Regions from separate parts of the Mesorhizobium sp. M1342 genome, predicted to be linked through region 2. Evidence: predicted binding sites of a transcription regulator. Region 2 holds the regulator's gene; the other holds the start of a gene.
The links. The regulator PhoB, encoded in region 2, activates phosphate uptake and scavenging genes when phosphate is short. The targets are predictions, from matches to a motif close to TGTCATNNANCTGTCAT.
Positions count from the first base shown of each region.

Region 1: a site for PhoB is predicted at 1,985-2,001, ahead of NKH06_RS13080 (RNA degradosome polyphosphate kinase). Genes of this name have one in related genera too.

Region 1 covers NZ_JAMYLI010000011.1:12,489-18,300, forward strand. Annotated here, with positions in the region: gene NKH06_RS13065 (TIGR02117 family protein) at 1-320, shown strand, start outside; gene NKH06_RS13070 (FAD-dependent monooxygenase) at 421-1,656, opposite strand; gene NKH06_RS13075 (zinc-finger domain-containing protein) at 1,676-1,921, opposite strand; gene NKH06_RS13080 (RNA degradosome polyphosphate kinase) at 2,168-4,369, shown strand; gene ppx (exopolyphosphatase) at 4,369-5,812, shown strand, end outside.
Region 2 covers NZ_JAMYLI010000024.1:27,960-33,771, forward strand. Annotated here, with positions in the region: gene pstB (phosphate ABC transporter ATP-binding protein PstB) at 1-768, shown strand, start outside; gene phoU (phosphate signaling complex protein PhoU) at 795-1,502, shown strand; gene phoB (phosphate regulon transcriptional regulator PhoB) at 1,519-2,208, shown strand; gene eglC (endo-1,3-1,4-beta-glycanase EglC) at 2,745-4,169, shown strand; gene NKH06_RS23335 (type I secretion system permease/ATPase) at 4,214-5,812, shown strand, end outside.

The DNA of each region.
Region 1 (5,812 bases), on a different contig from region 2:
CGGTCATGCATGTCGATGTCGCCGGTGACATCCTCGAACCCCGCCCTGATATCACGGGGTTCGACATCACCGAGGACCGGTTCGAGGCGCTGCTCGATTTCATCGATGCGAGTTTCCAGCGGGGACCGGAAGGCCCGATCCTCGTTCCGGACGCAGCCTATTCCAGGTTCGACGGCTTCTACGAAGCCAATGGCCATTTCAACGCACTGGTCGGCTGCAACACCTGGACGGCGGCGGCCTTGCGCATCGCCGGCCTGCGCACCGGCTGGTGGAACCCGCTGCCTGTATCGCTCGGGCTGTCGATGAGCTTGTATAATTAGCGTGAGCATTCCGCGAATTGGCGTCGCGTTCCTTCACACCCCCCTCTGTCCGGCAGGACAGAGGGGGGTGCTGTCCCACCAACCGATTGTGCTTGTACGCTCAGCGTCGAATGAACTTCTGAGCCTGCCACCCATAGAGCCAGTCCAGATCCGCCGCGAGCTTTTCCGAGCGCATCTTCAGGAACACATTGCGCGCAATCGCCACTGGACCCGAGGCATGCCAGGCCAGCCGGTTGACAGCGCCGCGTCGAGCGACCTGCGCGACACGCGGCCGCCGTGACTGCTCCCAGACGGCAAGCGCGGCCAGAGGATCGGCGGGGAAGTCGGCGATGATATCGGCAAGCGTCACAGCATCCTCGATCGCCATCGCCGCACCTTGCGCCGCGAACGGGGTCATCGCATGCGCGGCATCGCCGATCAGCGCCATGTTGCCGGTCGTCCAAGGTTGTTTGCTGTCGACCGTGTGGATCGGCCACGCCGTCCACGGGCCGGCCTGCTCGACCAGACGGGCAAGTTCTGCCGAGGTGCCGCGCAGGGCTCGGGCCAGGATACCGGCGTCGGCGTTGCCGGACCAGCCCTCGGCGATGCGTTCGCCCTTGGTGAAGGCCGCGAGATTGAAGGCCGCACCCTTGCTGACGGGATAGGCGACCATGTGGAAGCCGGGATGCAGGAAGGTGGTGACGCAGTCCTTGGCGCCGATGGCTGCAAAGGTTTGCCCGGCGGCGCTGTCAACCGCGACGGTGGCGCGCCAGGCCAGTTCGCCGGAGAAATGGCTCCTTGCGAAGGCCGCTCCCTTGCTCGAATGGGCAAGCCCGCGCACCGACGACCAGACGCCGTCGGCGCCGACCAGCAGGAAGCCCTCGGCCTCGACAGTCTTGCCGGCCATCTCGGCCGTCACCGTGATGCCATGGGTGTCGGCGGCAATGGTGCTGATGCGCGCCCCGGTGACGGTCTCGATGTTGGCGATTTCGTTGGCCGTCGCCAGTAGCGCGCTCTGCAGGTCGGCCCGATGAGCGACGAGATAGGGTGCCCCCCAGCGGCTTTCGGCGGCTTGCCCCAGCGGCACGCGCGCCAGTTCGCGCAAGGTCGCGGCCTCCTTCAACACCACGGCTTCCGGCCGCACCGCCGCCGGCAGCAGCCGGTCGAGTACGCCAAGCTGGCGAAGGATGCGGGTCGCGTTGGGAGAAAGCTGAATGCCGGCGCCGGCAGCTTCCAGGCGCTGCGCCTGTTCGAACACCCGAACAGGGTAGCCGCGTTCGGCTAATGCAAGGGCTGCGGTCAATCCGGCGACACCCGCCCCGGCGATGACAATTTGCCGGGAGCGCGTGTCGGTCATCGGGCTGGTCGCGAAAGACTCAGGCGGCCTGATCGATGTAGATGCAGCCGGCAGGCAGCGTTTCGGTTGCCTTCAGCTTCGGCGAATAGCGGTAGAGCGTCGAGCAATAGGGACAGACTTTTTCATTGTCGTCGCCCATGTCCAGAAACACATGCGGGTGGTCGAAAGGCGGATTGGCGCCCGTGCACATGAATTCCTTCACGCCGATGTCGATTGCCTGATAGCCCGCATCGTTCTGAAAATGGGGAATGGAACCGCCTGCCATCGTCGTCTCCTTAACGCAGTCTCGTCTGCATCTGGATCATATCAGGCCTCTTTGCAAGTTCGATGAAATCAAACTGTCGCAAAAGCCTGTCAGAGGATAAGTTAAGCCGGTTAACGCATGGCCCCGAAGACCGACACCGGTTTTCGGCAAGGACCATGCGTCGCCTTGGAATGGTAGAGCGTCCTTTGCGCGTCCTGAATGACGCGCGGCGCTTTAGCTGGCTGACGGTGTGGAAGAGCGGGAATCATGAACGAACTGAAGCCGGTGCAGAACGAATTCGTGGATGTCGAGGTGGCTCGCCCGGAGGGCGGCAATCCGGACCGGTTTGTCAACCGCGAGTTTTCCTGGCTGCAGTTCAACCGGCGCGTTCTCGAGGAATCGCTGAACCTCAATCATCCGCTGCTGGAGCGCGTCCGCTTCCTGTCGATCTCGGCCGCCAATCTCGACGAGTTCTTCATGGTGCGCGTCGCCGGCCTCGCCGGCCAGGTGCGCGAGGGCATCACGCTGAAGAGCCCTGACGGCCGCACCCCCGAACAGCAGCTCGAACAGCTGCTGCGTGAGGTCGAGCGGCTGCAGGAAGACCAGCAGAAGAGCCTTTCGGCGCTCACCGTGCTGCTCAACAAGGAAGGCATCGAGAGCATCACCCGCGATGCGCTGACCAAGGACGAGAAAATCTGGCTGGAAGACCATTTCCAGGGGCAGGTGTTCCCGGTGCTGACCCCGCTGTCGATCGACCCGGCGCATCCGTTTCCGTTCATTCCCAATCTCGGCTTCTCGATGGCGCTGCAATTGCGCCATCGCAAGAACGGCGAAGAGATGAGCGCGCTGCTGCGCCTGCCGGTAGCGCTGAAGCGCTTCATCCGCCTGCCGGACCGCAAGCATCATGTCCGCTTCATCCCGCTGGAAGAGGCGGTCGGCCTGTACATCGGCAAGCTCTTCCCCGGCTACGAGGTCAAGGGCTCGGGCACGTTCCGCATCATCCGTGACAGCGATATCGAGGTCGAGGAGGAGTCCGAGGATCTGGTGCGCCTGTTCGAAACGGCGCTGAAGCGGCGTCGCCGCGGTTCGGTGATCCGCATCGAATTCGACAAGTTGATGCCTTCCGAATTGCGCGACTTCGTCGCCGGCGAGCTTGGCGTGTCGTCCAGCCGCATCAGCGTCTTGACCGGACCGCTGGCGCTCAGCCAGATCTCCGAGATCGTCGCCGTCCCCCGCGACGATCTGAAATTCACGCCCTACAATCCGCGCTTTCCCGAGCGTATCCGCGAGCATGGCGGCGACTGTTTTGCCGCCATCCGCGAGAAGGACATCGTCGTCCATCACCCTTACGAATCCTTCGATGTGGTGGTGCAGTTCCTGCGCCAGGCGATGGCCGACCCGGAAGTGGTGGCGATCAAGCAGACGCTTTACCGCACCTCCAACGACAGCCCGATCGTGCGCGCGCTGGTCGACGCGGCCGAGGCCGGCAAATCAGTCACCGCACTGGTCGAGCTCAAGGCGCGCTTCGACGAAGAAGCCAACATCCGCTGGGCGCGCGACCTGGAGCGTGCCGGCGTGCAGGTCGTGTTCGGCTTTCTCGAACTGAAGACCCATTCGAAAATGTCGCTGGTGGTGCGGCGCGAGGACGGCAAGCTGCGCAACTACGTGCACCTCGGCACCGGCAACTACCATCCGGTAACGGCGCGCATCTACACCGACCTGTCCTTCTTCACCACCGATCCGACGATCGCCCGCGATGTCGCCCAGCTGTTCAATTTCATCACCGGCTATGCCGAGCCGACGGATGAAATGCGGTTGGCGATCTCGCCGTTCACGCTGAGAAGTCGCATCCTGAAGCACATTGCCGACGAGATTGCCTACGCGGTGCAGGGGAAACCGGCGCGCATCTGGATGAAGATGAACGCACTCGTCGATCCGATCATTATCGACGCGCTCTACGATGCCAGCCGCGCCGGCGTCGAGGTCGACCTGGTCGTGCGCGGCATCTGCTGCCTAAGGCCGCAGGTTCCGGGCCTGTCGGAAAACATCCGCGTAAAATCGATCGTCGGCCGCTTTCTCGAGCACAGCCGCATCTATTGTTTCGGCAACGGTCACGGCCTGCCGTCGGACGAGGCGATCGTCTACATCTCCTCGGCCGATCTGATGCCGCGCAATCTCGACCGCCGCGTCGAAACCATGGTGCCGATCACCAATCCAACTGTGCACGAACAGATCCTTGGCCAGATCATGCTGGGCAACATCATGGACAATCAGCAAAGTTTCGACGTATTGGCTGATGGAACCTCCCGGCGCGTCGTGCTGGAGGAGGGCGAGGAACCGTTCAACGCGCAGGAATATTTCATGACCAATCCGAGCCTGTCGGGACGGGGTGACGCGCTGAAGTCGCATGCGCCCAAGCGCATTGCGCAGTTCAAGCGCCGCAAGAAGAACGCAGCAGCGTCCGGCTGATGCTGTCTGATTCCCAGGGCCGGTTGCAGGACCGCCGACCGCTGTCCATCATCGACATCGGATCGAATTCGATCCGTCTCGTCGTCTATGAGGGGCTGGCGCGTTCGCCGACCATGCTGTTCAACGAAAAGATGCTGGCCGGTCTCGGCCGCGGCATCGTGTCGACCGGCAAGCTCGACCCCGAGGCGGTGACGCGCTCGATGGAGGAGTTCCGCCGCTTTCGCGCGCTCTCCGACCAGGCCGGCGCCGAGCATATGTATGTGCTGGCCACCGCCGCCGCCCGTGAGGCTATCAACGGTCCCGATTTCATTCACCGCGCCGAGGACGTGCTGAAGACCGAGATTCGTGTCATCAGCGGCCGTCAGGAAGCCTATTATTCCGCGCTCGGCGTCATTTCCGGCTTCCACCCGGCCAATGGCATCGCCGGCGATCTGGGCGGCGGCAGCCTCGAACTGGTCGACGTCAGCGGCGAAGCGATCGGTGACGGCATCACGCTGCCGTTGGGCGGCCTGCGCCTGCAGGACATGGCGAAGAACTCGCTGGCTCAGGCGGCGAAGATCGCGCGTGACGAACTGGCGAAGGCGAAGCTGTTGAAAGGCGGGCAGGGCCGGCCCTTCTACGCCGTCGGCGGCACCTGGCGAAATCTTGCCCGGCTGCACATGGAAATGACCAACTATCCGCTTGGTGTCATGCACCATTACGAGATCTCGGCCGAAAGCACGGCGAATTTCCTCAAGCAGGTGGCCAAGGCCGAGATCGAGAAGGTCAAGGGCATCGAAGGCGTTTCCAAGAACCGCCGTTCGCTGCTGCCTTATGGCGCCGTCGTGCTGCAGGAGATCATGGCGGCGATGCAGCCGTCGAAGATCATCGTTTCGGCTCTGGGTGTACGCGAAGGCTTTCTCTATTCGCTGCTCGACGAGGCGGAGCAGAAGGCCGATCCGCTGATTTCGGCCTCGGAGGAACTCGCCCGCCTGCGCTCACGCTCCGTCGCCCATGCGCATGAGCTCGTCGACTGGACCGCCAAAACCTTTGCCGCTTTCGGCATCGAGGAGACCGAGGACGAGGCGCGCTACCGCCACGCGGCCGCATTGCTGGCCGACATCGGCTGGCGCGCGCACCCCGAATATCGCGGCAAGCAATCGCTCAACATCATTGCGCACGCCTCCTTCTTCGGCGTCGACCATCCCGGCCGTGCTTTCCTGGCCATGGCCAACGCCTATCGTCACGACGGCATCTTCAACGAAGCCATCGCCCCCGAGATCAAGGCGCTGGCGCCGCCGCGTTATCTGGAGCGGGCGCGCGTGCTCGCCGCGATGATGCGCGTCGTCTACCTGCTGACGGCGTCGATGCCCGGCATCATGCCCAGGCTGAAATGGGAACAGCGCGCCAACGGCGTGCTGGCGCTGGTCTTGCCGGCATCGCTGGCCGATCTCTATGGCGAGC
Region 2 (5,812 bases):
AAGTCGAACGAAGTGATCAAAATGCGCGGCGACAAGGTCGGCGTGTTCTATGGCGAGAAGCAGGCGCTGTTCGATGTCAATCTCGACGTCCGCCTGAATCAGGTGACGGCGCTGATCGGCCCCTCCGGCTGCGGCAAGTCCACCTTCCTGCGCTGCCTCAACCGCATGAACGACACCATCGATTCAGCACGGGTAACCGGCAAGATAACGCTCGACGAAGAAGACATCTACGACAAGAACATCGATGTCGTCGAACTCAGGGCGCGCGTCGGCATGGTGTTCCAGAAACCCAATCCGTTCCCCAAATCGATCTACGAGAACGTTGCCTATGGTCCGCGCATCCACGGATTGGCCAAGCGCAAGGCCGATATGGATCAGATCGTAGAGTCGAGCCTGAAGAAGGCGGCGATCTGGAACGAGGTCAAGGACCGTTTGCAGGAACCTGGCACGGGTCTTTCCGGTGGCCAGCAGCAGCGTCTGTGCATTGCACGCGCCATCGCCGTGTCACCCGAGGTGATCCTGATGGACGAACCGTGTTCGGCGCTCGACCCGATCGCCACCGCTCGCGTCGAGGAACTGATCGACGAACTGCGTCAGAACTATACCATCGTCATCGTCACCCATTCGATGCAGCAGGCAGCGCGCGTGTCGCAGCGCACCGCGATGTTCCATCTAGGCTATCTGGTCGAGGAGGGCGCCACCGACAAGATGTTCACCACCCCCGACGACAAACGCACCCAGGACTACATCACCGGCCGGTTCGGCTGAGCTCAGGCATACGAGGGACGAAGATCATGGGTGAACATACCGTCGCATCTTTCGATGAGGATCTGGAGCAGATCAGCCAGCTGATCCGCGACATGGGCGATCTCGCCCGCTCGATGGTCAGTGGCTCGACCAGGGCTTTGCTCAATTCGGACAATGCGCTGGCGCAGCGCGTGGTTTCCGATGATGCCATCATGGATGCACGCCAGCGCGAGCTGGACGATCGCGCCATCACGCTGATCGCCAAGCGCCAGCCAATGGCCAACGATCTGCGTGCGGTGGTCGGTTCGATCCGCATGGCCGGCGACCTTGAGCGCATCGGCGACCTTGCCAAGAACATCGCCAAGCGCGTCGGCACTGTCGGGCTGAGTGTCACGCCGCACGACCTTTCGCATTCGATCGACGCGATGGCGCAACTGGTGCTGATCCAGGTGCAGGGGGTCGTCGACGAGTACGCCGCCGCCGACCCGGCAGCGCTTGCCACGCTCAGAAACAATGACGAACGCATCGACGTCAAATACACCTCGGTGTTCCGCGAGCTGCTGACCTACATGATGGAAGATCCCCGCAACATCACGGCGTGCACGCACCTGTTGTTCTGCGCCAAGAACCTCGAGCGGATCGGCGACCACGTGACCAACATCGCCGAAAATGCCTACTATGTTTTGACCGGCACGCAGCTGCCAGCCAATCGTCCGAAGCAGGACGAGACGGCAATGTCCGCGCCAGCGGCATAACAGGGGTGACCAGCCGATGATCGCACCACGCATCATGGTGGTGGAGGATGAGGAGCCGCTAGGCGTGCTGCTCCGCTACAATCTTGAATCCGAAGGTTACCAGGTCGAGGTGGTGACGCGCGGCGACGAGGCCGAAATCCGGCTGCAGGAGAACGTTCCCGACCTTCTCGTGCTCGACTGGATGGTGCCGGCGGTTTCCGGCATCGAACTCTGCCGGCGCCTGCGAATGCGCCCAGAGACCGAGCGGCTGCCGATCATCATGCTGACCGCGCGAGGCGAGGAAAGCGACCGCGTGCGCGGCCTGTCGACCGGCGCCGACGACTATCTGGTCAAGCCCTTCTCGACGCCGGAGTTCATGGCCAGGGTCAAGGCGCTGCTGCGCCGGGCCAAGCCGGAAGTGCTGTCCAGCGTGCTGAAGGTCGGCGACATCGTGCTCGATCGCGAGTCGCACCGGGTCTATCGCAAGAAGAGCGAGATCCGGCTCGGGCCGACCGAATTCCGCCTGCTCGAATTCATGATGCGCCACCCCGGCCGCGTGTTCTCGCGCAGCCAGCTGCTCGACAATGTCTGGGGCGAGACGATTTACATCGACGAACGCACTGTCGACGTGCACGTCGGCCGGCTGCGCAAGGCGGTCAACAACGGCCGCATGCCTGATGTCATCCGCACCATCCGTGGGGCGGGTTACGCGATCAGGGAAGACTAGGTGGCTGTTCCGTCCCGATAGATCGGGAAAACTCGATTAGCACGCGGTCGCCAACAGCCGGTGGAATGTTGCACTCGTCTCATGGATGGGGAGCGAGCACGTGACGCCAGGAGCGGTCATCCTCATCAGGTTTCGAATGACTGCATTTGGGCCAAAGCGACAGGCAGCTTCTGGCGTTCCCCGATCTCCCAAACTCTCTATTGGGGCCCGGCTGGCCGCAGGAAGCACGGCGAATTACTTGGTACGTCGCCATCTTGCCCGCAGACTCCGACCAGAAAGCCACGCAAGAATGACTTTGAGTTAATTTAGATATACGTTCGTCGGATGACGCGTATTCTGCAGAAATATACAATTTTAATAAATTACTTCAAATTATTGCGAGTCCTCTCCTCTTTATTCATTGCTCGTCTGTCGATTGCTCAACGCGATCTCGGATCTAATGACGATTCTGTGGAACGATCTCGTTCTTTGCAGCGTTGCTTGGAAGCGGTCGCCGGACCTTTGACCAGGTCGGGCACCATTGGGAAGGATTTCTGATGAGCACGGTCTTAAATGCCAAGGGCATCCCTCTTGCCTACACCGGCGCTTCCACTCATTGGTTCTCGGCCACCGGGTCTGGACCGGAACTGCATGGCACCTCCGGCAACGACTCCTTCTGGGGAGACACCGGCGTCACTGTCACGATCTACGGTGGCGCCGGCGACGACTACTATCATCTCTATTCCACCAACAATAAGGTGGTCGAGGATCCTGGGGCAGGGATCGACACGATCGACACATGGATGAGCTACAAGCTCCCCGACAATTTCGAGAACCTCGTCGTTACCGGCACCAACCGATTTGCGTTCGGAAATGCGGTGGACAACATCATCAAGGGCGGGTCGGGTCACCAGACGCTGGATGGCGGCAAGGGAAATGATGTCCTGATCGGCGGCGATGGCGCCGATACTTTCGCCATCTCCAAAGGTAATGGAAGCGATCTTATCTTCGACTTCGGTGCGACCGATGCGGTCCGGCTTGACGGCTACGACTTCACTTCGTTCGATGCCGTCCGTTCACAGATGGTCCAGGTGGAATCGAACGTGATGCTGAACCTCGGATCCGACGAGATCCTGGTGTTCAAGAATACGACCATCGACAAGCTGCAGCCCACCCAGTTCGAACTTCCGATCGACAAGTCCGCAATGACGCTGTCCTTCTCCGACGATTTCAACACGCTGAGCCTTCGGGACGGGCAGGACGGCACCTGGAATTCCAATTTCTGGTGGGGAGCGCCGAACGGCAGCACGTTGAGCAGCAATGGTGAGTTGCAGTGGTATATCGACGCCAATTATGGCCCGACGAGTTCGGTCCATCCGTTCAGCGTTGAGAACGGCGTCCTCACCATCACCGCCGCGCAGGCGCCGGAGGACATCAAGCCTCTGATCAACAACTACGAATACACCTCGGGGATCCTGACGACCCACGACACCTTCTCGCAAACCTACGGCTATTTCGAAATGCGGGCGGATCCTCCTGAAACAGCCGGAGCCTGGCCGGCGTTCTGGCTGCTTCCGGAGGACGGCTCGTGGCCGCCGGAGCTGGACGTTGTCGAAACGCGTGGCCAGGACCCGAACACGCTCTACATGACGGCGCATTCCAATGAGACGGGAGCGCACACGAAGGTTTCTTCAACGGTGAACGTTGCGGATACCGACGGTTTCCACACCTATGGCCTGCTCTGGACGAAGGATGAGCTTGTCTGGACCTATGATGGTGTAAAGGTCGCTCAAGCAGCGACGCCGGCCGACATGCACGATCCCATGTATATGCTGGCCAATCTCGCGGTGGGCGGCATTGCCGGCCAGCCTCCTGACCATCTGGCTACGCCAGCGGAGATGAAGATCGACTACATCCGCGCCTATACGCTGGACGACCTGCAGCACCACCCCTTGGACATCGCCGGCGACCATTCGGTCTAAGCGACGCCCTTATGTTGGGGCCATGAGCCGTTAGGAGCGCGGGAATGATTGCACGGTCTGATCTGCGGGCAGTCTTGAGGCGCGCCATCGCCGATGTCGGTGTTTTTTCGTTCCTCATCAACATCCTGCTATTGGTGATCCCCCTTTATCTCTTGCAGATCTATGACCGCGTCCTGCCTTCCTCCAGCGTCGAGACGCTTCTTTACCTCTCTGCTATCGCGGTTCTCGCACTCGCCTTTCTCGGTCTCCTCGATGCGGTCCGCTCCGTTTACACGCAGCGCGTTGCAGCCATTGTCGACAACAGACTGGGCGCGAGGACATTCGCCGTCTCGCTGGAGGCTAAGTACGCCGGGGGAGCAGCCCTGCCTCCACTGCGCGACCTTGCCTCGGTATGCGCCTTCATCAGGTCACGTGGCGCGGCGGTCTTGTTCGACCTGCCGTTTGCTCCGTTCTTCCTCGCCCTGCTGTACCTCATCCATCCTTTGCTGTTCTGGCTTACGCTGGCGGGATCTGGTCTGTTGCTTGCGCTGGTCGTGGCAAATCAGTTTGCCATCGGCAAGAATGATGCCTTGTCGGCGGAACGCTCGGCTGTTGCCAGCCTGTCGGAGCAGGCCTTTGCCCGGAATGCAGAGACGCTGCGCGCCATGGGCATGATCCAAAACGCCGCGCGAGTGTGGGGAAGGCACGTGGCGGAGGCGCTAGTCCTGCATGACCGTTCGTCGATGGCCAACGCGATTTTCAGTGGAACGTCGCGAGCCGTACGCATGATGCTTCAGCTAGCAATACTGGGTGTCGGAGCATGGCTCGTGCTGCAAGGGAAGATGACGGCCGGCATGATCTTCGCGTCTTCCCTGGTGTCGTCCCGTGCGCTGCAGCCGCTCGACCAACTGATCGGGTCATGGCGGCAGATCGTCGACGCCAGACGATCGTGGAAGCGTTTGGACAAGGCGTTTTCCGCCCATCCGGCGCATGCGCAAAAACTGACCTTGCCGGACCCGTCCGGCGAAATTGTCGTGCAGGGCCTCATCTTTGTCGCGCCGAACGCCACACCCGGCACCGAACCCATCATCAAGAGACTGAACTTCCGCATCGGCGCAGGCGAAGCGGTGGCGATAATAGGTCCGAGCGGAGCCGGCAAGTCCACCCTGGCAAGATTACTTGTCGGTGCGATTCAGGCAACCAGCGGCTGCGTCAGGATTGATGGCGCCGATCTCAGAACCTGGGACGAGAAGCAGCTTGGCCGGCATATCGGATATCTCGCTCAGGAGGTGGAGCTCTTTCCCGGATCGATCGCGGAAAATGTCGCCCGCTTTGAACCCGATGCGAATGACGCCTCTATCGTCGAGGCAGCAAAGAATGCCCGGGCGCATGAGCTGATACTGGAGCAGCGAGACGGCTATCAGACCAGAATAGGTTCGTCGGACAGAACACTGTCGGGCGGCGAACGCCAAAGGATCGGGCTGGCGCGCGCTTTTTACGGCAATCCGCATGTTCTCGTTCTGGATGAGCCCAGTACCCATCTCGACGGCAGCGGCGAAGCCGCGCTCGAAGAAGTGCTTGCCGCCGCGAAAGCGGCGGGCGTTACGACAATCGTGATAACGCACCGCCCTTCGGTCGCCGCAGCCTGCGACCGCGTGATGCTT